Regions from separate parts of the Kitasatospora sp. NRRL B-11411 genome, predicted to be linked through region 1. Evidence: riboswitches for the same ligand, from Rfam matches in the RefSeq annotation. Region 1 holds a riboswitch; each other region holds the start of a gene.
What was found. Region 1 has a riboswitch for cobalamin ahead of metE (5-methyltetrahydropteroyltriglutamate--homocysteine S-methyltransferase). Riboswitches for the same ligand answer to the same signal wherever they lie in the genome.
Positions count from the first base shown of each region.

Region 2: it holds a riboswitch for cobalamin, as region 1 does, so the genes downstream of both, IH44_RS0103135 (ribonucleoside-diphosphate reductase subunit alpha) here and metE (5-methyltetrahydropteroyltriglutamate--homocysteine S-methyltransferase) in region 1, are expected to answer to the same signal.
Region 3: it holds a riboswitch for cobalamin, as region 1 does, so the genes downstream of both, IH44_RS0110355 (HoxN/HupN/NixA family nickel/cobalt transporter) here and metE (5-methyltetrahydropteroyltriglutamate--homocysteine S-methyltransferase) in region 1, are expected to answer to the same signal.

Region 1 covers NZ_JOGH01000038.1:44,282-51,830, reverse strand. The annotation lists gene IH44_RS0119115 (hypothetical protein) at 16-222, shown strand; gene IH44_RS0119110 (SAV_915 family protein) at 255-590, shown strand; gene lysA (diaminopimelate decarboxylase) at 703-2,076, shown strand; gene IH44_RS0119100 (hypothetical protein) at 2,277-2,438, opposite strand; partial or broken gene metE (5-methyltetrahydropteroyltriglutamate--homocysteine S-methyltransferase) at 2,636-4,871, opposite strand; cobalamin riboswitch at 5,093-5,331, opposite strand; gene cobF (precorrin-6A synthase (deacetylating)) at 5,354-6,115, opposite strand; gene IH44_RS48165 (hypothetical protein) at 6,175-6,429, opposite strand; gene IH44_RS49730 (MarR family winged helix-turn-helix transcriptional regulator) at 6,322-6,573, shown strand; gene IH44_RS0119075 (DUF1330 domain-containing protein) at 6,606-6,932, opposite strand; gene IH44_RS0119070 (DUF3152 domain-containing protein) at 7,176-7,549, shown strand, end outside.
Region 2 covers NZ_JOGH01000003.1:155,314-162,862, reverse strand. The annotation lists gene IH44_RS0103135 (ribonucleoside-diphosphate reductase subunit alpha) at 1-2,028, opposite strand, end outside; cobalamin riboswitch at 2,201-2,339, opposite strand; gene IH44_RS0103130 (GNAT family N-acetyltransferase) at 2,420-2,914, opposite strand; gene IH44_RS0103125 (helix-turn-helix domain-containing protein) at 3,190-4,170, shown strand; gene IH44_RS0103120 (histidine phosphatase family protein) at 4,282-5,040, opposite strand; gene mctP (monocarboxylate uptake permease MctP) at 5,207-6,802, opposite strand; gene IH44_RS0103110 (DUF3311 domain-containing protein) at 6,823-7,140, opposite strand; gene IH44_RS0103105 (GntR family transcriptional regulator) at 7,358-7,549, opposite strand, start outside.
Region 3 covers NZ_JOGH01000015.1:63,943-71,491, reverse strand. The annotation lists gene IH44_RS0110395 (thioesterase family protein) at 1-498, opposite strand, end outside; gene nusB (transcription antitermination factor NusB) at 609-1,046, opposite strand; gene efp (elongation factor P) at 1,049-1,612, opposite strand; gene IH44_RS0110380 (aminopeptidase P family protein) at 1,683-2,798, opposite strand; gene rpmG (50S ribosomal protein L33) at 2,932-3,096, shown strand; gene IH44_RS0110370 (type B 50S ribosomal protein L31) at 3,144-3,386, shown strand; gene IH44_RS0110365 (helix-turn-helix domain-containing protein) at 3,439-4,014, opposite strand; gene IH44_RS0110360 (DMT family transporter) at 4,137-4,982, shown strand; gene IH44_RS0110355 (HoxN/HupN/NixA family nickel/cobalt transporter) at 4,990-6,099, opposite strand; cobalamin riboswitch at 6,129-6,341, opposite strand; gene IH44_RS0110350 (DUF6445 family protein) at 6,423-7,115, opposite strand; gene IH44_RS0110345 (Fpg/Nei family DNA glycosylase) at 7,200-7,549, opposite strand, start outside.

The DNA.
Region 1 (7,549 bases):
GAAGGAACCGGGACCATGACGGACACCCAACTCGTCACCGCAGTGGCCGCGGAGCGCGGCCGGCCCGCCCCGCCTGACGGCGCGACGTTCCGACAGCTGCTGAGCGGAACAGTATTCGGCCCCGGCACGGCAGAGGGCACCGACGGCCGCCCCGGTGACGCCCGGGAAGACGACCGCCGGACCACCGCGCACTGCCGGCACGCCATGCACTACGTGGACTGACCGGACACCGGACGATCCCCGTGGAGCGTGTGATGCCCATCGAAGACGAAGCACCCGAGGACCCCCGCGAACGCTCCCTGCGGCACGTGCCGGTGCGCACCGCGGGTCCGGCCCAGGTCCTGCGCCTGTTCCGGGACCGTGACGGCACCCGCTGCGCGGTCGCGTTCAGCACCGCGGAAGCCCTGCACGCCGTGCTCGGCCCCGACCAGGAGTGCGCCGAGGTCACCGGGCCCGCCCTGCGCGCACTCACCGAGCCGCTCGGTGTCCACCGCGTGATCACCGACCCCGCCCTGGTCGCGGCGCCGGTCGCCGGCACTCCGGTGCCCGCGGCGGTGGGCACCGAGCGGGAACTGGCACCCCAGCGGTGACCCGCCGGCAGGACGAACCGGATCCGCTCGGGGCCCGCCCGGCCCGGTCCCGCCGCGTTCCGTCACCGACCGACCAGCCGTCGAGCCCCGTCCCCGACAGGAGCCCCGCACCGTGACCACGTTTCCCGTCCCCGCCGTCGGCCGTCCCTCCGCGGCGCCCCACCGGCCCGCCCGCCTCACCGACGGGCCGCCGCTCGGCAGCCCGTGGCCCGCCTCCGCCAGGCCCGGGCGCGACGGCGGCCTGCAGATCGCCGGGGTCGACGTGGCGCAGGCCGCGGACCGCTTCGGCACCCCGCTCTACGTCCTCGACGAGGGCGAGGTCCGCAGCAGGGCGCGCGCCTACCGCCGCGCACTGCCGACGGCCGAGGTGTTCTACGCCGCCAAGGCGTTCCTGTGCAGCGCGATGGCCGACTGGATCGCCGACGAGGGCCTCGGGCTGGACGTCTGCTCGGCCGGGGAGCTCCGTCTCGCCACCGGCGCGGGCTTCCCGCCCGAACGGATCCTGCTGCACGGCAACGCCAAGACCCCGGACGAACTGCGCCTCGCCCGACGGCTTCGGGTCGGCCGGATCGTCATCGACAACCTCGCGGAAATCCCCCGACTCGCTGCCCCCACCGCCGCGGACACCCCGCAGCGCGTCCTGGTCCGCGTCGTCCCCGGCATCGCGGCCGGGCACCACAGCGCCGTGCGGACCGGCGTGGACGGCCAGAAGTTCGGCTTCCCGCTCACCGGGGGCGACGCCGCCGGGGCGATCGCCCGCGTGCTGGCCCAGCCCGCACTCCGGCTGACCGGCCTGCACTGCCACCTCGGCTCGCAGATCACCGACACCGAGCCCTACCTGACCGCGGTGGACCGCCTGGTCGGCCTCCTGGCAGAGGTCCGCGACCGCCACGGCGTCGAACTGCCCGAACTCGACCTCGGCGGCGGGCACGGCATCCGCTACCTCCCCGACGACCCGGAGCTCGACCCCGCCCGCCTCGCCGCCGCGACCACCGCCCGCCTCCGGGCCCGCTGCGCCGAGCACGGCCTCGCCGTCCCGCGGCTGATGGTCGAGCCGGGCCGGGCGATCGCCGCACCCGCCGCGGTCGCCGTCTACCGGGTCCTGTCGGTGAAGCACTCGGCCGGCCGGACCCACGCCGCCGTCGACGGCGGGATGAGCGACAACCCGCGCCCCGCCCTGTACGGATCCCCCTACACCGTGCGGATGTTCGGCCGGATCGGCGCCCGGGCGACCCGGCCGGTCGACGTCGTCGGCCGCCACTGCGAGGCCGGCGACGTCCTGGTCCGCGACGCCCAACTGCCCGCCGACCTCCGCCCGGGCGACCTGCTCGCCGTCCCGTCCGCAGGGGCGTACCAGCTCTCGATGGCCTCCGGCTACAACCTGGTCGGCCGCCCGGCGGTCGCGGCCGTCCGCGACGGGCGGATCCGCCTGCTGATCCGCCGCGAGACCGTCGACGACCTGCGCGCCCGGGAGGTCGGCCGCTGAACCGCACCCCGGCCGACCGGTCCGCGGGCCCGACCGCCCCCCCGGTCCGGTCGGGGCGGCCGCGACGAGCGTCGCGAGCAGGACGACGGCCGACCGGAGCGGTGTCGAGTACGCCGCCCTGTCGGCCGTGCACCACGAGCGAAAGCCACCCGTGCCACCCGCGTCACCACTGTCAACGTCGGTGACACCGTCGCGCTGCACTACGGCAGCTGACGAGATGTCAGGGGACCGCCGCAGCGCAGGTTCCAGCGCCCGGCGCGCCCGCTGAGCGAGGTGACGGTGAGCGGGGCGACGTCCAGCCGCCAGAACGCGGTGGCCGGCTCGGACGGCGCCTCCGCCAAGGCGTGCTGCAGGGCGCGCACCCGGGCGCTGCATGCGCCAACCTGGCGCCGGTTCGCGAGCGGGGACTCGGACTCCCGCTCGGGGAGCACGACCAGCACCTCCTCGCCGACCCGGATCCGCCGCGCCCCGCCCCGTCCGGCGATCGGCCGCCCCCTCGATCGCTCCGGCCGGTCCGGGCGGGCAGGCGGTGTGCCCGCCCGCCCGGACCGGTACCTCGTCAGTCGATCCGCCGGTTCTGCAGTTCCGCGCGCAGGGTGCGGGCGGCCGTGACCAGGCTGTCGATCGAAGCCCGGGTCTCGGGCCAGCCGCGGGTCTTCAGGCCGCAGTCCGGGTTGACCCACAGGCGCTCGGCGGGGATCGCCGCCAGTCCGGCCCGCAGCAGGCGCAGCGCCTCCTCGGGGGAGGGCACGCGCGGGGAGTGGATGTCCCACACGCCCGGGCCGACCTCGGCGAGGTAGCCCGCCTCGGCGAGCTCGCGGGCCACCTGCATGTGCGAGCGGGCGGCCTCCAGCGAGATCACGTCCGCGTCCAACTCCTCGATGGCACGCAGGATGTCGCCGAACTCGGCGTAGCACATGTGGGTGTGCACCTGGGTGTCGGCGCGCACCCCGCAGGTGGCGAGCCGGAATGCGTCGGTAGCCCAGTCCAGGTAGGCGGGCCACCCGGCGCAGCGGCAGGGTCTCGCGCAGCGCGGGCTCGTCGACCTGGATGACGGCGGCGCCGGCGGCCTCCAGGTCGGTGACCTCGTCGCGCAGGGCGAGGGCGACCTGCCGGGCGGTGTCGGCGAGCGGCTGGTCGTCGCGGACGAACGACCAGGCCAGCATGGTGACGGGACCGGTCAGCATGCCCTTGACCGGGCGGTCGGTGAGGCCTTGCGCGTAGCGGTACCAGTCGACGGTCATCGGCTGCGGACGGGAGATGTCGCCCGCCAGCACCGGCGGCCGCACGTAGCGGGTACCGTAGGACTGCACCCAGCCGTGCCGGGTGGCGAGGTAGCCGGTGAGCTGTTCGGCGAAGTACTGCACCATGTCGTTGCGTTCGGGTTCGCCGTGCACCAGCACGTCCAGCCCGGCCCGCTCCTGGTAGGCGATCACCTCGCGGACCTCGGCCTCCATCCGCTTGCGGTAGTCGGCCGCGTCGATCCGCCTGGCGTTCAACTCGGCGCGGGCGGTGCGTAGTTCGGTGGTCTGCGGGAAGGAGCCGATGGTGGTGGTGGGCAGCGGCGGCAGCTGGAGCCGGGCGCGCTGGGCTTCGGCGCGGACGGCGTAGGGGGCATCGCGGCGAAGGTCGGCCTCGGTGACGGCCGCGGCGCGGGCCCGGACGGCCGGGTCGCGGGTGATCGGGGAGGCGGTACGGGAGGCCAGGTCGGCGCGGTTGGCGGCGAGTTGGGCGGTGACGGCGCCGGTGCCGTCGCGCAGGGCGCGGGCCAGCAGCGCCACTTCGGCGGCCTTCTGCCGGGCGAAGGCCAGCCAGCGACCGATTTGCGGGTCCAACTCCCTTTCGGCGGCCGTGTCGAGCGGGACGTGCAGCAGCGAGCAGGAGGGGGCGACGTCCACCGTGTCGGCCAAGCCCAGCAGGGTGCCCAGGGTGGCGAGCGACTTCTCCAGGTCGTTGATCCACACGTTGCGGCCGTCGACCACGCCCGCGACCAGCCGCTTGCCGGGCAGGCCGCCGACGGCCGCCAGGTCGGTCAGGTTGCCCGCCGCCGGTCCGGTGAAGTCCAGCGCCAGGCCCTCGACCGGGGCCTTGGCCAGGGTGATCAACGCCTCGCCGAGCCGGTCGAAGTACGAGGCCACCAGCAGCTTCGGGCGGTCGGTCAGCGCACCGAGGTCCCGGTAGGTGCGGGCGGCGGCGTTCAGTTCGGCCGGGCTGCGGTCCTGCACCAGCGCGGGTTCGTCGAGCTGCACCCACTCGGCGCCCGCCGCCCGCAGGTCGGCCAGCAGCTCCGCGTACACCGGCAGCAGCCGGTCCAGCAGGGCCAGCGGCTCGAAGCCGGACGGTGCGTCGGGTGCGGGCTTGGCAAGCAGCAGGTAGGTGACCGGGCCGAGCAGCACCGGGCGCGCCCGGTAGCCCTGGCCGAGCGCCTCGCGCAGCTCGCCGACCTGCTTGGCAGAGTCGGCGGCGAAGACCGTGTCCGGCCCCAATTCGGGCACCAGGTAGTGGTAGTTGGTGTCGAACCACTTGGTCATCTCCAGCGGCGGCGCCTGCTGGGTGCCGCGCGCCATCGCGAAGTAGCCGGCCAGCGGGTCGGCCGCGTACACGTCCCGGTGCCGGGGCGGGACGGCGCCGACGGCGACGGTGGTGTCCAGCACGTGGTCGTACAACGAGAAGTCACCGGTGGGGACTTCGGTGATCCCGGCCCCGGCCAGCTGCCGCCAGTTGGCGCAGCGCAGTTCGGCGGCGGTGGAGCGCAGCGCGTCGGCGGTGACGGTGCCCTTCCAGTAGCCCTCGATCGCCTTCTTCAGTTCCCGGTTCCCGCCCTGGCGGGGGTATCCGTGGACGGTCGCCGCGGCGACGGACGTCGTAGTCAAGGGGACTCTCCTCGCGAGCCTTGATCCTGGAACCGGTGCACAGGAGGGCGCGCGGGGGTGGCGAGACCGGGCGGAGGCCGGTGCGGCCCGCCTGGTGTCCGTGCCGACCCGCCCTCGAGGTCACCGGCTACCGGACGCGAACGGGTCGCACCCGGGCAACGGGCAGGTCTTCGGACTCGCGGGCACACCCGGGGAGTTGACGCCTCCCGGGCACCTACTGGCCGTCGCTTCCCAAGCCCTCCCGGGCCCAGTGCGTATGACGGCGGTCGTTCCCGCTCACCGCTGCGGGGCAGTCCCGGACTGGCCAGTCAAGGCGTCACCGGGTTCCCTCTTACGACGCCCCGCCTGGCGGACGGGGCGAACCAGTCGCGTCGCCAGTCTAGAACGGGCCGGGCGGGAGCCGGTCAGCCGTCGGTGCGGCGCAACAGGTAGCTGTCCATGATCCAGCCCTTGCGCTCGCGCGCCTCCTCCCGCAACTCGACGATCCGGTCGGCGAGTTCGGCCAGCGGACCGGCGACCAGGATCTCGTCCCCGGTGCCCAGGTAGGCGCCGTAGTGGATGTGCACGCCCGCGGGGTCGATCTCCGCGAACGCGGCCTGCCCGTCCAGCATCACCACCGCGTCCTCCGCGCCGGGCCCGAAACCCTCGGCCGCCAGCCGCCGCCCGGTGGTGATCCGCACCGGCCGCGCGGTGCGGGTCAGCGTGGTGCGGTGCCGGGCCGCCAGCACGGAGACGCTGCTGATGCCGGGGACGACCGTGTACGCGAACTCCGTCCGGCCGCGCGCCAGGATCCGGTCCAGCACGGCACTCACGCTGTCGTACAGCGCCGGGTCGCCCCACACCAGCAGCGCGCCCGTCCCGCCGTCCGGCACCTCCTCGGCCACCGCCCGCTCCACCAGGTCCGCCCGCCGCTCCCGCCACTCCTCCACCGCCTGGGCGTACGCCGCCGCGGTGCGGTCCCGGGCCGGGTCGACCAGCTCGACCACCCGGTGTCCGGGGCGGCCGTGCTCGGCGATCATGTCCCGCCGCAGCCGCATCAGGTCCTGCCGCTCGGCGGGCTTGTCCAGCAGCAGGAACACGTCGGTGCGGCCGAACGCCTTGACCGCCTCCAGGGTGAGGTGGTCGGGGTCGCCCGCGCCGATGCCGATGACGAGAAGAGTGCGCATACCCGCGATTCTGCCTTCCGCCGCCGCCCGCCCCCGCACCGCGCCCGCCGCAGGGTGGATCAGGGCGCGGAGATGCCAGGCCGGGCGCCCGCGCCGAACGCCCAGCCCTCCACCTCGCCCGGCGCCGGCCCGCCCGTCCCGGCCGCCTGCAGGTCTTCAACGCCGAACGCGGCAGCCGACCGGCCTTCGAACGCGGCACCGGCTTCCTGCTGGCCCGCCTGAGCTCCCTCACCGCCCGCTCCTGGACGACCTTCCTCGGCGAGCACCGGCTGACCCAGGGTCAGTACGCCGTCCTGGTCGCCCTGGACCGGCACGGCGACACGGTCCAGCGGCGCTTGGCCGAACTCGTCGCCATGGACGCCCGCAACATCGTGGCCGTCCTCGACCAGCTGGTGGACCGGCAGCTGGTGGAACGCCGCCCCGACACCGACGCCGGCTCCGATACCGGCTCCAGGTAGGGCGGCGGCCGAGGGCGCCGCCGGAGCCGGGGTCAGTGCTTGAGCGAGTCCGCGCCGCGGTAGCCGGACGGGACGCCCTCGATGAGGACGATGTCGGCGACCATGTGCCGGGTGCGCAGCGGCAGGATCTCCCGGTAGGCGGGCGAGTCCCACCAGGCGCGGGCCTGCGCGTAGTCGGGGAACTCGATGACGATCGTGCCGCTCTGGCCCCAACTGCCCTCCACCGTCTCGGACTTGCCGCCGTGGACGATGAACCGTCCGCCGAAGGGGTCCAGGGTGGCGTCGATGCGCTCGAGGTACTCGACGATGTCGGGGCCGAACTCCACCGAGTGGACCTGGGCCAGTGCGTAGGCGGTCATCTGCTGCTCCCGTGGGGTGTCGTGGGGTGTTCCGGCTGACGTCTTCGACGGTAGGCGGCGAGGGCGGGCGGCCGAATCAGTCACGTATCGGCAGACCCGCGCGGCCGCACCGGTCGTACCAGCGCCCCCGCTCGCGTCCGTCCCTGTTGATCATCTGTTGATCGGCGGCTGGCAGAGTGGGGCCCGGACCGGAACCCGTCCGGTGACCGCCGTCAGCACACGTCAGAAAGCCGCTGCTCCACGATGCTCCGACACCTCAAGCCGAAACCGGCGCTCGCCGTCCTGCTCGCCCTGGCGGTGGTCGCCGCCCTGGCCGTCTGGCACCCGTGGCGGCGCCCGGCCGCACCGGCGGCGTCCGCGCCGATGGCGTTCACCACGGCGGGCGGCGGCACGGAGCCCGCCGGTACCGGGGGGAAGGCGTACCGGTACAAGGTGCGGGCGGAGGACGGGCTGGCCGAGCGGCCCGAGCAGTTCGCGGCCGAGGTGGACGCGGTGCTCGCCGACGTCCGCCGCGGCTGGTCCGCCGACGGCACCCGCACCTTCCAGCGGGTCGCTGCGGATCCGGTCGACTTCACCGTCTACCTGGCCACGCCCGCCTCCACCGACCGGATCTGCGG
Region 2 (7,549 bases), on a different contig from region 1:
GTCGCGCAGCGCGTCCCGGGTGGTCTGGTCCCAGACGCCCAGCTCCTTGAGCTCGCGCACCAGGTACGGGTTGACCTGGAGGAACTCGCCGGACAGGGTCTCGCGCTTGAACAGGTTGGAGACCTGCGGCTCGATGCACTCGTAGACGCCGGCGATGGACGCGATGGTCGCGGTCGGGGCGATCGCGAGCAGCAGCGAGTTGCGCAGGCCGACCTCGGCGATCCGGGCGCGCAGGGCGTCCCAGCGCTCGGCCCACTGCGGGTTCGCGGACTCGAAGTGGTCGATGTGCAGCTGGCCGCGGGCGGCCCGGGTCTCGCCGTACGCCTCGTGCCGGCCGAACTGCTCGGCCAGGTCGGCGGAGCGCTCGTACGCGGTGAGCATGATGCGCTCGGCGATCAGGGTGGAGAGGGCGACCGCCTCGGCGGAGTCGAAGTCGATCCGCAGCTGGAAGAAGACGTCCTGCAGGCCCATCACGCCCAGGCCGACCGGGCGCCAGCGGGAGTTGGACGTCCCGGCCTCGGTGGTCGGGTAGAAGTTGATGTCGATCACGCGGTCGAGGAAGGTCACCGCGGTGCGGACGGTGGCGTCCAGGCGGTCCCAGTCCATCGCGTTCAGCAGGTCGGTGGCGGTGGCGCCGGGGGCGACGTGCGCGCCCAGGTTGACCGAGCCGAGGTTGCAGACCGCGGTCTCCGAGTCGTCGGTGACCTCCAGGATCTCGGTGCACAGGTTCGAGGAGTGCACCGTGCGGCCCGGCAGCGCGGTCTGGTTGGCGGCCCGGTTGGAGGCGTCCTTGAAGGTCATCCAGCCGTTGCCGGTCTGCGCCAGGGTGCGCATCATCCGGGCGTACAGGGTCTGCGCGGGGATGGTGCGCACGGCCTTGCCCGCCAGCTCGGCCTTCACGTACGCCTCGTCGAACTCGGCGCCCCACAGGTCGACCAGCTCCGGCACGTCCGCCGGGGAGAACAGCGACCAGTCGGCGTTGGCGTTGACCCGGCGCATGAACTCGTCCGGGATCCAGTGCGCCAGGTTCAGGTTGTGGGTCCGGCGGGCCTCCTCGCCGGTGTTGTCGCGGAGCTCCAGGAACTCCTCGATGTCGGCGTGCCAGGTCTCCAGGTACACGCAGGCCGCGCCCTTGCGCCGGCCGCCCTGGTTGACCGCCGCCACGGAGGAGTCCAGGGTGCGCAGGAACGGCACGATGCCGTTCGACTGGCCGTTGGTGCCGCGGATCAGCGAGCCGCGGGAGCGGATCCGCGAGTAGGACAGGCCGATGCCGCCGGCGTGCTTGGACAGCCGGGCGATCTGCGCGTACCGGTTGTAGATCGAGTCCAGGTTGTCCAGCGGCGAGTCCAGCAGGTAGCAGGAGGACATCTGCGGGTGCCGGGTGCCGGAGTTGAACAGCGTCGGCGAGCTGGTCAGGTACTCCAGCCGGCTCATCAGGGTGTACAGCTCGGCGACCTCGCGCACCGACTCCTCGGTCGTCCCGACCGCCAGGCCCGCCGCCACGCGGAGCAGGAAGTGCTGCGGGGTCTCGACGACCTTGCGGGTGATCGGGTGGCGCAGCAGGTAGCGGGACTGCACGGTGCGCAGGCCGAAGTACTCGAAGCGGTCGTCGCCCGCCTCGTCCACCAGCGAGTCGAACAGGTCGGCGTGCTGCGCGACGAACGCGGCCGTGGCGTCGCCGATCAGGCCCTCGGCGTGGCCCACGGCCACCGAGGAGGAGAACGAGGTGACCTGCTGGGTCGCGGCCTCGTCGCGGATCTCCAGCGCCAGCAGGCGGGCGGCCAGCTTCGAGTACTGCGGGTCCTCGGCGATCATCGACGCGGCGGCCTCCACGGCCAGCCCGCGCAGCTCGGCGAAGTCCGAACCGGCGTGGCGGCCGCGCAGCGCGGCGGCGGCGACGTGGCCGGGGTCCACCTGGGGGAGGTCGGTGCTGCGGTCGGTGAGCAGCCGGAGCAGCGCCGCACCGGGATCGGTGAAGGCGTCGGCGGATCCCTGGGACGGCAGGGTGACTGAGGCGGCGACGGTCAAGGCGCACTCTCTCCTGTGGCGGCGGCGGACGTGGCTCGGGTGTCCGGGACCGCACGCGGCCAGGGGAGGGCAGCACGAAGGAACGAGAACGCGTTCCGGCGCGCCGAAGACCACCCCCGGTCCGCCCGCGAGACCGGACGGCAAAGCTGTGCTGCATGGCGTCTGCGGGGATGCCGTGTCGCACACCGTCGGCAGGTCCTCGGACTGCGCGGGCGTCGCTGCAGCCCGCTCACCGTTGCGGGGCAGTCCCGGACTTCCACCGGGTTCCCCTGCGTCGACAGCGAGAGTGAGCATACATGTTGTGGTGGCTGGATCTGGAAGCACCAGATGTAGTAGCGCGTGTCGCGTCGGCGGCGCCGCGCGTAGACAACGAAACTGCCCGGGAACCGCCTCAGAACCGCATCGTGTAGACCCACAGGTCCATTCCGGGCGCCGCCGACCAGTCCCGCCCGGGGGTGCGGACGAAGCCCAGCGCGTCGTAGATCCGGTGCGCGGCGGTCATCGACGGCCGGGTGGAGAACGCCATCCCGGCCAGTCCGAGTTCCCGGCTGCGCCCGATCGCCGCCGCCACCAGCGCCCGGCCGACGCCGCGGCCGCGGGCCGCCGCGCCGACCGAGAGCATCCGGATCTCGCCCTCGCCGGGCCCGGCGACGTCCGCCCACGCGGTGCCGCCGGGCGCGAAGGTCACGCAGCCGAGCACGGCTCCCGCGTCGTCGACGGCGACCAGGAGCTCGGCCTCCCGGTCGCGGCGGGCGGTGTCGCGCAGGAGGTCGACGTACGGGGAGTCGGGGCGGGTGTGGCCGTCGCCGACGAAGGCCTCGACGCTGACCTCCCCGGCTCCGGCGAGGTCGCGCTCCAGGGCGCGGCGGACGGTCGGGGAGTGCATCCGGACAGTGTGCCGGACGGCCTCCGGCGGGGATCGGCCAGGTCCGGGTCGAAGGGGTAGCCGGTCGGCCGGTGCACGGCGTCGCGGCCGGTCCGGCCGTTGCGGTCCAGGTCGCGGCCGACCAGGACGCCGAGGAGTCCGAAACTGCCGATGAGGCCCAGCAGGGCGAGCGCGGTGGTCATGCCTCCACTGTCCCGGCGGGCCGGGGCCGCCACGAGTGGCAGGAACGCACCATTGCCACGGAATCCTGCCACTGCCATCCTGGCCCGATGCGGATGCTGAACAACGTCGCCGTCGTCGTGCTGGAAGAGATCCACCCCTTCGAACTCGGGGTGGCCTGCGAGGTGTTCGGCCTGGACCGGAGCGAGTCCGGCCTGCCGGTCTACGACTTCGCCCTGGTCGGCGACCGCCCCGGCCCGATGCGCACCCACGCCGGCTTCACCGTCGACGTCCCGCACGGCCCCGAACGGATCGCCGAGGCCGACCTGGTGATCGCCACCGCCACCGGCATCCGCACCCACTACCCCGAGGCGCTCTGCGCGGCGCTGCGGGCCGCCCACGACCGCGGCGCCCACCTGCTGTCGATCTGCTCCGGCAGCTTCCTGCTCGGCGCGGCCGGCCTGCTCGACGGCCGCCGCTGCACCACCCACTGGCGCTACGCCGACCTGATGGCCGAGCGCTTCCCGCTGACCACCGTCGAACCCGGCGTGCTGTACGTCGACGACCACCCGGTGATCACCTCGGCCGGCACCGCCGCCGGCATCGACGCCTGCCTGCACCTGGTCCGCAAGGTGCAGGGCGCCGAGGTGGCCCGGGAGATCGCCCGCCGGATGGTGGTCGCCCCGCACCGGGACGGCGGGCAGGCCCAGTTCATCAACCGCCCGGTGCCCGAGGGCGGCGGCGAGTCGCTGGCCGGGGTGCTGGAGTGGATGCGCCGCCACCTCGACCGGGAGACCGGCGTCGACCAGCTCGCCCGGCTCGCCCACATGTCGCCGCGGACCTTCGCCCGCCGCTTCCGCGAGGAGACCGGCACCACCCCGCACCGCTGGCTCACCGGCCAGCGGGTGCTGTTCGCGCAGCGCCTGCTGGAGTCCACCGGGGAGGGCGTGGACGCGATCGCCGCCCGCTGCGGCTTCGGCAACGCCGCCACCCTGCGGCACCACTTCGGCCGCCGGCTCGGCACCACCCCGCAGGCCTACCGGCGGGCCTTCGGCGGCCCGCGCCGGGTCACCGGGCCGCAGCACCAGGACGCCTGAGCGCGGGGCGCCGCGACAGCCCGCGGGGCGGGCCGGGGCGGGACGCTGCGGCAGCCCGCAGGGCGGTGGCGGCGGCGGGCCGGGGCGGAGCGAGGCGGTGGCGGGCCGGGCTCAGGCCGACAGGTGCTCGGTCCGGTTCCACCCGGCCGGGCGCAGCCGCCCCTCGCGGGCCCGCCACAGGCTGGTCGAGCAGTTCGCCACCGGCGGCAGCGCCAGCAGCTCCTCCTCGGCCGGCCGCTCCAGCACGTGCCGCAGCATCAGCACCGTGCAGTCGTGCGCCACCACCAGCACCGGCCGGCCCGCCTCCTCCTCGCCCAGGTCGCGCAGCAGGTCGCGCACCCGCAGCGCCACGTCCAGCCAGGACTCGCCGCCCGGCGGCCGGTAGTACAGCTCGCCCATCCGGCGCCGCCGCTCGGCCTCCGCCGGGTGGTCGCGCTCGATCGCGGCCTTGGTCAGCATCTCCAGCACGCCCAGCTCGCGGTCCCGCAGCCGCTCGTCGTAGCGCACCGGCAGCCCGACCGGGACGGCGCCCAGCCCGGACGCCTGGGCCAGCGCGATCCGGGCGGTCTCCGCGGTGCGCACGTACGGCGAGCACCACACCGAGCGGGGCCGGTCGGCGGGCGGCCGCCCGGCCCACCAGCGGCCCAGGTCGCGGGCCTGGTCCTGGCCGTGCAGGGAGAGCGGGATGTCGGCGTCCCGGCAGGTGATCGGGACGGAGAGCGCGCCGCTGGCGTCCGCGTGCCGGAACTCCACGTTGGCGGTGGACTCGCCGTGCCGGGTGGCGATCAGGACCGAGGGCAGTCTCGGCCCCCCGTCCGGCTGCGGGGCCTCCGGTCGGTGCCCGTTGCGTACCGTGGTGAGGTCGGTCATGGCGGTGGCTCCCCGTGGTCGGTGGCGCGTGCGGTGCGCCCGTCTCTCCCGGGTCTCTCCCGTGAACGGGCAGTCATAACAGATGGTCGCGCCGTCACCCCAGTGTCGATCGGGGCAACGGCGCGACCACAGGGCGCACGGTGCGGAGGTCTGCGCCCCCGGTGCGTCAGTGCGCCGCCGCGGGCTGTGGAGCGCGCTCCACGGCCTCGTCACCGGCCTCCGCGGAGTAGTCGGCCTTCGAGGTCTCGTCGGCCCCCTCGGGGGCCTTCAGGGCCCGCAGCACCAGCGTCAGGACCACCGCCACCGCCAGGTTCAGCACGAACGCGGTCAGACCGATGTAGCCGGTCTCCCCGATCCCCGGGATCTTCGCGTTGCTGCCGCCGAAGTGCTTGGTGGCCGCCGAGGACACCCCCCACGCCATCCAGGTGCCGTACACCATGCCGACCGCCCAGCCCGCCAGCAGCGCCCAGCGGTGGAACCACCGGGTGAACAGGCCCGCCACCAGCGCCACCGCGGTCTGCAGGATCCACAGGCCGCCCAGCAGCTGGAAGTTGATCGCCACCTGCTTGTCCATCAGCAGCACGAACACCAGCGCGCCGACCTTCACCAGCAGCGAGGCGATCTTCGCCACCCGGGTCTCCTCGGCCGGCGTCGCGTCCGGCTTCAGGAACTCCTTGTACACGTTGCGGGTGAACAGGTTCGCCGCCGCGATCGACATGATCGCGGCCGGCACCAGCGCGCCGATCCCGATCGCCGCGAACGCCACCCCGGCGAACCAGGACGGGAACATGTCCGCGAACAGCTGCGGCACCGCCAGCTGGCTGTTGTAGCCCTTCACGCCCTTGCCCACCCCGGCCGCGATCGCCAGGAAGCCCAGCAGCGCCAGCAGCCCCAGCATCAGCGAGTACGCCGGCATGATCGCCATGTTCCGGCGCACCGTGTTGCGCGACTTCGACGCCAGCACGCCCGTCACCGAGTGCGGGTACATGAACAGCGCCAGCGCCGACCCGAACGCCAGCGTCGCGTACGCCCACTGCCCGGACGGCCCGACCACCAGCGCCCCGCTCGGCTTCCCGGTCGGCCCCGGCGTGGCGAACTTGTGCTGCGCCGCGTCGAACACGTGCCCGTAGCCGCCCAGCCGCATCGGGATGTAGACCACCGCCACGATGATCACGACGTAGATCAGCGCGTCCTTGACGAACGCGATCAGCGCCGGCGCCCGCAGCCCCGAGGAGTACGTGTACGCGGCCAGCACGCCGAACGCGATGAACAGCGGCAGGTCCTTCAGGAACCAGTTGCCGCTGCCGCCCACGCCCAGCACGTCCAGCACCGCCTGGATGCCCACCAGCTGCAGCGCCACGTACGGCATGGTCGCCAGGATGCCGGTCAGCGCCACCGCCACCGACAGCCCGCGCGAGCCGTACCGGCCGCGCACGAAGTCCGCCGGCGTCACGTACCCGTGCACCCGCGAGACCGACCACAGCCGGGGCAGGAACAGGAACACCAGCGGGTACGCGATGATCGTGTACGGCACCGCGAAGAAGCCCGCCGCGCCCGCCGCGTAGATCGCCGCCGGTACCGCGATGAACGTGTACGCGGTGTACAGGTCGCCGCCCAGCAGGAACCAGGTGATCCAGGTGCCGAAGCTCCGGCCGCCCAGCCCCCACTCGTGCAGGTGCTCGGCGTCCGCGGCCCGGCGCCAGCGGGAGGCCAGGAAGCCCATCACCGTCACCGCGGCGAAGAACAGCAGGAAGACCGTCATCGCGGTCCAGTCCACGTGCTTCACGACTTGCCCCCGTCCGACGGCTGGGCGGGCAGGACCGGTCCGGAGACGGCGGAGACGGCGGAGGCGGCCTTGCGGGCCGCCTCGTCGCGCCGGATCAGCAGGTACGCGGCACCGGTGAACAGCGCCGACACCGGCACCCACATCAGCTGGTACCAGTAGAAGAACGGCAGGCCGCCGAACTCGGGGGAGGTCTTGCTGTAGGACGGCACCCACAGCACCACCACGATCGGCACCAGCAGGCACAGGCCCGCCAGCACCCGGGCGGGGGAGACCACGGGCGGTGCGCCCGGGGCAGGGACTTGCGACGACGACACGAGCGGCTCCCGGATGACGAGGAGTCACCTCAGTGGCACCGCAACGCACATGCCTGTGCGCCCGCCGAGCAGCACCCTCGGTGATCGAAAGGTCCCCGAGAGGCTAGGGCAGCGGAGCGACCCGTGTCACTACCCTGTCAACCCGGATCGCCCCGGTACCCCGAACAGGTCAGGCCGCCGGGCCGGTCGCTCGGACCGCCCGTTCAGGACGGCCCGTTCAGGACGGCCGGTTCAGCCGGGTGATGAACTTGTAGCGGTCGCCCCGGTAGATCGAGCGCACCCACTCGACCGGCGCGCCGTCCGCGTCGAAGGAGTGCCGGGACAGCTGCAGCATCGGCAGGCCCAGGTCGGAGCCGAGCAGGCCGGCCTCGCGCGGGTTGGCCAGGGTGGTCTCGATGGTCTCCTCGGC
Region 3 (7,549 bases), on a different contig from region 1:
GGCGGGGTCGAGGCGCAGGTCGAGGCGCTCCAACAGGGCGGCCTGGGCGATGAGTTCGCGCGGGGCGTGCTCGATGCCGATGCACTGCTCGGGCGCGGGCAGGGTCGGCGGCAGCGCGGTGGTGGCGACCTCGTCGTCGAGCGCGGCGAGGTCGGTGAACGAGGCGGTGACCCGCAGCCGCTCCTCGCCGCCCTGGGAGAGGATCGCGCTGCCGGTGGCGAGGCTGCGGCCGCGCCGGACGATCTCGGTGCGGACGGTCGCCGGCCCGGGCCGGGAGGCGGAGACGTAGGTGCCGCTGACGGTGAGCGGGTGCGGGTGCGCCGGTCCGGCTTCGAGGGCGAGCGCGTGCGCGGCGAAGGCGAGCAGCAGGCCGCCGTTGACGCCGCCGCCGATCTGCCAGCCCCCGCCGAGCTCGCCGTCGTAGCGGCCGGGCTCGTCGGGGTGCGGGGCGAGGGCGATGCCCCGGTCGAACTCGGACGCGGTGGTGGTTTCCGGCATGGCTTCGCGGCCCTTCTGCGCAGCGGGCAAAAACATTACTTGCCGGTAGCTTACGCGCGGAGGCCGCCGGACCGACAGGTCCGGCGGCCTCCGAAGGGGCGTGCGGGTGCTCAGCGCCGAATGCTCGGCTTGAGCTCCATGAAGCGGGCGAGCAGGCCGTTCACGAAGGCCGGCGACTCGTCCGTGGAGTACTCCTTGGCGATCTCCACCGACTCGTCCAGGACCACCGCGTCGGGCGTGCCGTCCTCCCAGATCAGCTCGTACGCGCCGAGCCGGAGCACGTTCCGGTCGGCGACCGGCATCCGGTCGAGCGTCCAGCCCACCGCGTAGGTGGAGATCAGGTCGTCGATGGTGCGCGCGTGCTGCGCGTAGCCCTCGACCAGCTGCATGGTGTACTCCGCGACCTGCGGGATGCCCTCGTCGGGGCGGGGGTCACGGGCCCGCGCGATCCAGTCGGCGAGCACCCGCTCGGGGGACACGCCGCGGTGGTCCGCCTCGAACAGGATCTGGAAGGCCCGGGTGCGGGCCTTGCTACGAGCAGAGGCCACGGTTACTTGACCCGGCCGAGGTAGCTGCCGTCGCGGGTGTCGACCTTGACCTTCTCGCCGGTGGTGACGAACAGCGGCACCTGGATCTCGGCGCCGGTCTCCAGGGTGGCGGGCTTGGTGCCGCCGGTGGAGCGGTCGCCCTGCAGGCCCGGCTCGGTCTCGGCGATGACCAGCTCGACCGCGGCGGGGAGCTCGACGTACAGCGGGACGCCCTCGTTCTGCGCGACCAGGGCCTCGAAGCCCTCGAGCAGGTAGTTGGCGGCGTCGCCGACGGTGGCGGCGTCGACCGGGACCTGGTCGTAGGTGTCCATGTCCATGAAGATGAACGCCTCGCCGTCGCGGTAGGAGTACTGCATGGTCCGCTTGTCGACGTTGGCGGTCTCGACCTTGATGCCCGCGTTGAAGGTCTTCTCGACGACCTTGCCGGACAGGACCTCCTTCAGCTTGGTGCGCACGAAGGCCGGGCCCTTGCCGGGCTTGACGTGCTGGAACTCGACGACGGTCCAGAGCTTGCCGCCGTCCAGCTTGAGGACCATGCCGTTCTTGAGATCGTTCGTGGTAGCCACGGGCGCACTTACTCCTGATATGTCCGCTGTCAAGGAACACCAAGCCGCGCGCCGCCGGGACCGCTTCCGGTCACAGCGCGAGGAGCTCCTTGGTGGTGATGGTGAGCAGCTCGGGCCCGCCCTCCTCGGGAGGCCGCACCACGAGCGTGTCCTCGATCCGGACCCCGCCACGACCCGGGAGATGCACCCCGGGGCCGACGGTGACCGGCACGCGGTTGTCCAGTTTACCCATGTCGGCGGGCCCCAGGCGCGGAGCCTCCCGGATCTCCAGGCCGATGCCGTGCCCCAGGGCGTGGACGGAGCGTTCGGCGTGGCCCGCGGCCTGGAGGATCGAGCGGGCCGCGTCGTCCGGGACGTGCTGCTCGACGCCGGGACCGAGGGCCTCCCGGCCGGCCCGCTGGGCGCGGAAGACCAGCCGGTGCAGCTCGACCTGCCAGGCGGCGGGGGCCGCGCCGATCACGAAGGTGCGGGCGGTGGAGATGCCGTAGCCGCGGTAGCGGGCGCCGAGCGCGACGGTGAGGAAGTCGCCCTCCTCGACCCGGCGGTCGGTGGGCCGGTGGTGTTCGAGGCCGGAGTGGCTGCCGGTGCCGACGGAGACCGGGAAGGCGGCCCGGTCGGCGCCGTGGTCGATCATCCGGCGCTCCAGCTCCATCGCCAGGTGCCGCTCGGTGCGGCCGACCAGGATCGACTCGAGCAGCTCGCCGAGGGCCTGGTCGGCGATCTCGGCGGCGATCCGCAGGTCGGCGATCTCGTACTCGTCCTTGACCACCCGCAGCCGCTCCACGGCCCGGTCCAGGTCCAGCAGCCGGGCCGGGCCGACGGCCCGGGCGACGGTGCGGTGCCGGGCCACCGTGAGGTCGTGCTCCTCGACCGCGAGGTCGCGCACCCCGAGCCGGGCGGCGGCCTCGGCGGCGGCGGACGCGGCGTCGGCCTCGGCGGGCACCGGCAGCCGGGTGACCTCCGCGTCGAGCCTGCGCTCGCCGTCCTCGCCGCCCTCGGCGGGCTCCGCGTCCTCGGGCACCGCGAGCACCGCGCGCTCTCGGGTGAGCAGCAGCGCGGCGCCCAGCGGCGGGCAGCCGGTCAGGTAGCGGACGTTGGCGGCGCGCGTGATGAGCGCGGCATCGGCCCCGGAGGCGCTGCAGTACTCGCGGAGGCGTTCGCGTCGGGCGGCGTGCGCGTCGGACATGGTCCGAGCCTACGAACGGGGGCCCCGGGGCGCCTGTCGGGACCGGCGGACGGGGGCGGGAATGCGGGCGGGGGGCCTCGCGTTGTGGCGTAGTGAAAACGGCAATCGTTGCCGGGAGAGGGAGGCAGAGGCGATGGCACGCAGCGAGCTGCGACCGGTGGTCACGCTCCGGTCCACGGCGGGCACCGGGTTCACGTACGTGACGCGGAAGAACCGCCGCAACGACCCGGACCGGATGGTCCTGAAGAAGTTCGACCCGGTGGCGGGGCGCCACGTGGAGTTCCGCGAGGCCCGCTGACCGCGGGGCCCGTCCGACCGGCACACGCACGACGAGGAGGAGCAGCCATGCAGCAGGGAATTCACCCCGAGTACCGTCCGGTGGTGTTCCGCGACAAGACCGGGGGCCTGTCGTTCCTGACCCGATCCACCGCCTCGAGCGACCGGACGGTCGCGTGGGCGGACGGGCGGACGTACCCGGTGGTGGACGTGGAGACGTCCTCGGCGAGCCACCCGTTCTACACCGGCAGGGCCCGCCTGATGGACACCGAGGGCCGGGTCGAGCTGTACCGGCGCCGGTACGGCGGCTGAACGGCCACTGAACGACCGTTGGAGGGCCCCGGGTTCGCCCGGGGCCCTTTCGCTACGCGCCGGGCGGGGGGACCGAGACCACCATGGTGACCAGGCACGGCGCGTCGCCGTCGTTGCGGTAGCCGTGGGCGGTGCCGGCCCCGTAGGAGGCGGTGGAGCCGGCCGGGACGAGGTGGTCGCGGCCGTCCAGGGTGAGGGTGAGGACGCCCTCGTCGACCCGGGCGATCTCGACGGTGCCGGGCGGGTGCGGGTCGGAGTCGTGCCGCTCGCCGGGCTGCAGGTGCCAGGACCACAGCTCCAGCGGGCCGGGGGCCTCGGTGCCGCCGAGCAGGGTGCCGCTGCCGCCGCCGGGGCCGGTCCACAGCCGGACGGCGTCCTCGACGGGGACGATCCGGACGGTGGCGGAGGCGTCGTAGTCGAGCAGCCGGGCGATCGAGACGCCCAGCGCGTCGGCGAGCCGGACCACGGTGCCGATGCTGGGGTTGGTGCGGGCCTGTTCGATCTGGACGACCATGCCGCGGCTGACCCCGGAGCGGGCGGCCAGGGCGTCCAGGGTGTGGCCGCGTTCGAGGCGCAGCCGTTTGAGGTTGCGGGCGAGGGCCTGGGTGACGAGATCGGCGTCCGGCACGGGCAGTCCAATATTCTGGTTGGGTCAGTGCAGTGGGTTGAACTATGCTGCGGCGGCATCGACAGATCCACCGACTGTACTGCGAGGTCCACCATGCTGTCCGCCTCCTGCTCCGCCGCCCCGTGAGCGTCGCCTTCGCACTGCTCGCCAGCCTGCTGTGGGGCGTCGCCGACTACGGGGGCGGGGCGATCACCCGGCGGCTGCCCGCGCTGACGGTGGTCGTGCTCTCGCAGACGGCCGCCGCCGCGGTGCTCGCGGTGGCGGTGACCGCCACCGGCGGGTGGGGCGGGGCCGGACCGGGCCTCTGGTACGCGGTGCTGGCGGGCGTGATCGGGCCGTTCGCGCTGCTGGCGTTCTACCGGGCGCTGGCGCTCGGGCCGATGGGCGTGGTGTCGCCGCTGGCCACCGTCGGCGTGCTGGTGCCGATCGGGGTGGGCCTGTTCCTCGGCGAACGGCCGGGCGCCGTCCAGGGGTCGGGGATCGCGGTGGCGGTCGCCGGGGTCGCGCTGGCGGGCGGTCCGCAGCGCGGCGGGCCCGCGGTGGGGCGGCGGGTGCTGGTGCTGACGCTGGGCGCCGCGTTCGCCTTCGGCGCGGTGCTGGCGCTGGTCGCGCACGCGGGGGCGGGCGGCGCGCTGCTGCTGACGCTGTGCGTGCAGCGGCTGACCAACGCGGTGGTCGGCGCCGGGATGCTGGCCGCACAGGCCCGCCGGCAGTCGCTCGAACTGCGGGCGGGCCTGCGCGAGTTGCCCGCGCTGACCGCCGTCGGGGTCGCCGACGTGGCCGCGAACGGCCTGTACGCGGCCGCCTCCCACCTGGGATCGGTGGCGGTGGCGGCCGTACTGGCCTCGCTCTACCCGGTGGTCACCGCGCTGATGGCGCGCGGCCTGCTGAAGGAGCGGCTGCTGCGGGTGCAGGTGCTCGGCGCGGGCCTCGCGGTGGCCGGGACGCTGATCCTGGCCACCGGTTGACGCACCGTCAGGACGCCCGCGCGAACGTCCGGGAGCGCTTGGCGATCCGCCAGTAGCCGATCGCGGCGGCCCAGACCACCACGAACAGGCCGACGATCACGAAGCCGACGTTGTCCAGGCTGAGGCCGGCGATCCAGCCGGTGACCGGGTCGGCCAGGTCGAACTTGTCGTGCAGCACGGCGACCAGTTCGATGGTGCCGATCACGAAGGCCACCGCGATCGACAGCCCCGTGATGGTCAGGTTGTAGTACACCTTGCGGACCGGGTTGGAGAACGCCCACTGGTAGGCGAAGTTCATGAACGTGCCGTCCAGCGTGTCGAACAGGCTCATCCCGGCGGCGAACAGCAGCGGCAGGCAGACCACCGCGTACCAGGGCAGCCCGGAGGCCGCGCCGGAGCCCGCCATCACCATCAGGGTGACCTCGGTGGCGGTGTCGAAGCCCAGGCCGAGCACCATGCCGACCGGGAACATCTGGCCGGGGCGGCTGATCGAGCGGGTGGCCCGGTTCAGCAGCCGGGCCAGGAAGCCCCGGGCCGCCAGGTGCTTCTCCAGCTCGGCCTCGTCGTACTGGCCCTCCCGCATCGCCCGGAACACCCGCCAGATGCCCAGCAGGGCGACCAGGTTGAGCGCCGCGATCAGGTAGAGGAAGGCGCCGGACGCGGTGGTGCCGACGGTGCCCAGCACCCGGTGGGTGGTGGAGTCCTCGTCCATCAGGGTGCCCGCCAGCGCCGCGCCGCCGGCCACCAGGGCGGCCATCAGCACCACCATCGAGGAGTGGCCGAGGGCGAACCAGAACCCCACCGAGACCGGGCGGCGGCCGTCCGCCATCAGCTTGCGGGTGGTGTTGTCGATCACCGCGATGTGGTCGGCGTCGAAGGCGTGCCGCATGCCCAGGGTGTACGCGGTGAGGCCCAGGCCGACGCCGAACACCTGGGTGCCGACGGCGTAGTGGTGCGGCGCGACCAGGAACAGCAGCGTCCCGAACGCCACCGCGTGCATGGCCAGGATCACCGCCATCAACCCGGCCGTGCGCAGGGTGTCCTCGCGCCGCCAGCGGAAGGAGGGAAGGGGGGAGCCGGGACTGTTCCCGGGCAGGGTCGATTCGGGCGCGGTCATCCGCGTTCACGCTCCAGCACCTCGTGGATCACTTCGTGAGATGCCGTGGCCGGTCTCCTGGCTGACGGGGTGTTGCGCGCCGGCTCCCGGCCTTCCCGGCCGCGAGCGGCCAGTGGCACGGGGTGGGAGCCGACGACTCCCCGATCACAGTGGCGAGGGCCGCTCCGGACTCCTGCGACCGAACACTCTCGTGACGGTCGCAGTGCACCGGCTTCCCGAACACCACGGCCCGCCCACCGTAGGCCCGGAGCGGGTGCGGCGGCAAGGGCGCGTCCGGTCCGGTGGCGCAGATCACGCCTGGCCAGGGCCGCGCTGACGGGAGGTCAGGCCATCCAGAAGAAGACGCAGGTCATCCGCTTCTCCGCCAGCGTCGCCCCGTGGTACTCGGTCGCGGTGTGGATCAGGTTGGCGGTGTAGAGCAGCAGCCGGTTGTAGCGGTGCGGGACGGCCAGGTCCTCGGTGAAGGAGTCCGGCGGGACGAAGCGGGTGCCGAGGGCGTCCACCAGGTTGTTGTGCGGGGCGACCACGCTGTTGCCGCCGAGCCGGCCGCCGGGCAGGCTCTGCCGGTAGAAGCTGGTGCCGCAGCGCTTGGGGACGGCCGGGTTGAGGTAGAGCACGGCGGCGTAGCGGCACAGCGAGCGCGAGTCGGTGTGCGGGCGCGGCTCGCACTCCCCCGCGCCCACCACCTGCACGCAGTTGTGGTTGAAGGTGCCGCCCTCGGCCTCGCCCAGCGCCCAGATCCGCTCCGCGCCGGTGGCCTCCCGGACCAGCTTCTCGACCTGCGCCAGCTCCTCCGGCTCCAGCCCGGGCATCGCCCGCAGGCCCGGCCAGGACTCCGGCCGGTGCGGGTAGCCCTCGTCCCAGTCGGTGCGCGCCAGGTGCCGGGCGCGCACCGCGTCCGGGTCCGGGAGGACGTCGTCCAGCACCCAGTAGTCACGGCCCCGGGTGGGCTTGCGGTACGGCAGGACCGGGAGCGCCGGGGTGGGGCGCGGCCCCTGGAACGGGAGAGCGGGCATGGCCCCGACAATAGGAGCGCCGTTCCGGGGCCTCGCCCAAGACCAGGTCAACCTTGCGTCAAGGCTTGCCGTGGTGACGGGGCGTCAGGACTGCTGGCAGCGCGGGCACCAGAACAGGTTCCGGGCCGCCAACTCCTCGGTGCGGACCGGGGTTTCGCAGACCAGGCAGGGCTGGTCGTGCCGCCGGTAGACGTACACCTCGCCGCCGTGGTCGTCCACCCGCGGCGGGCGGCCCATCGCCTCCGGGGTGTGCTCGGGGCGGACGGTGTCGATCCGGCCGGCGGCCACGCCGTCGTGCATCAGGGCCACCAGGTCCGTCCAGATCGCGTCCCACTCGGCGCGGGACAGCTCGCGGCCGGGGCGGTGCGGGCTGATGCCGAGCCGGAACAGCACCTCGGCGCGGTACACGTTGCCGACGCCGGCCAGCACCTTCT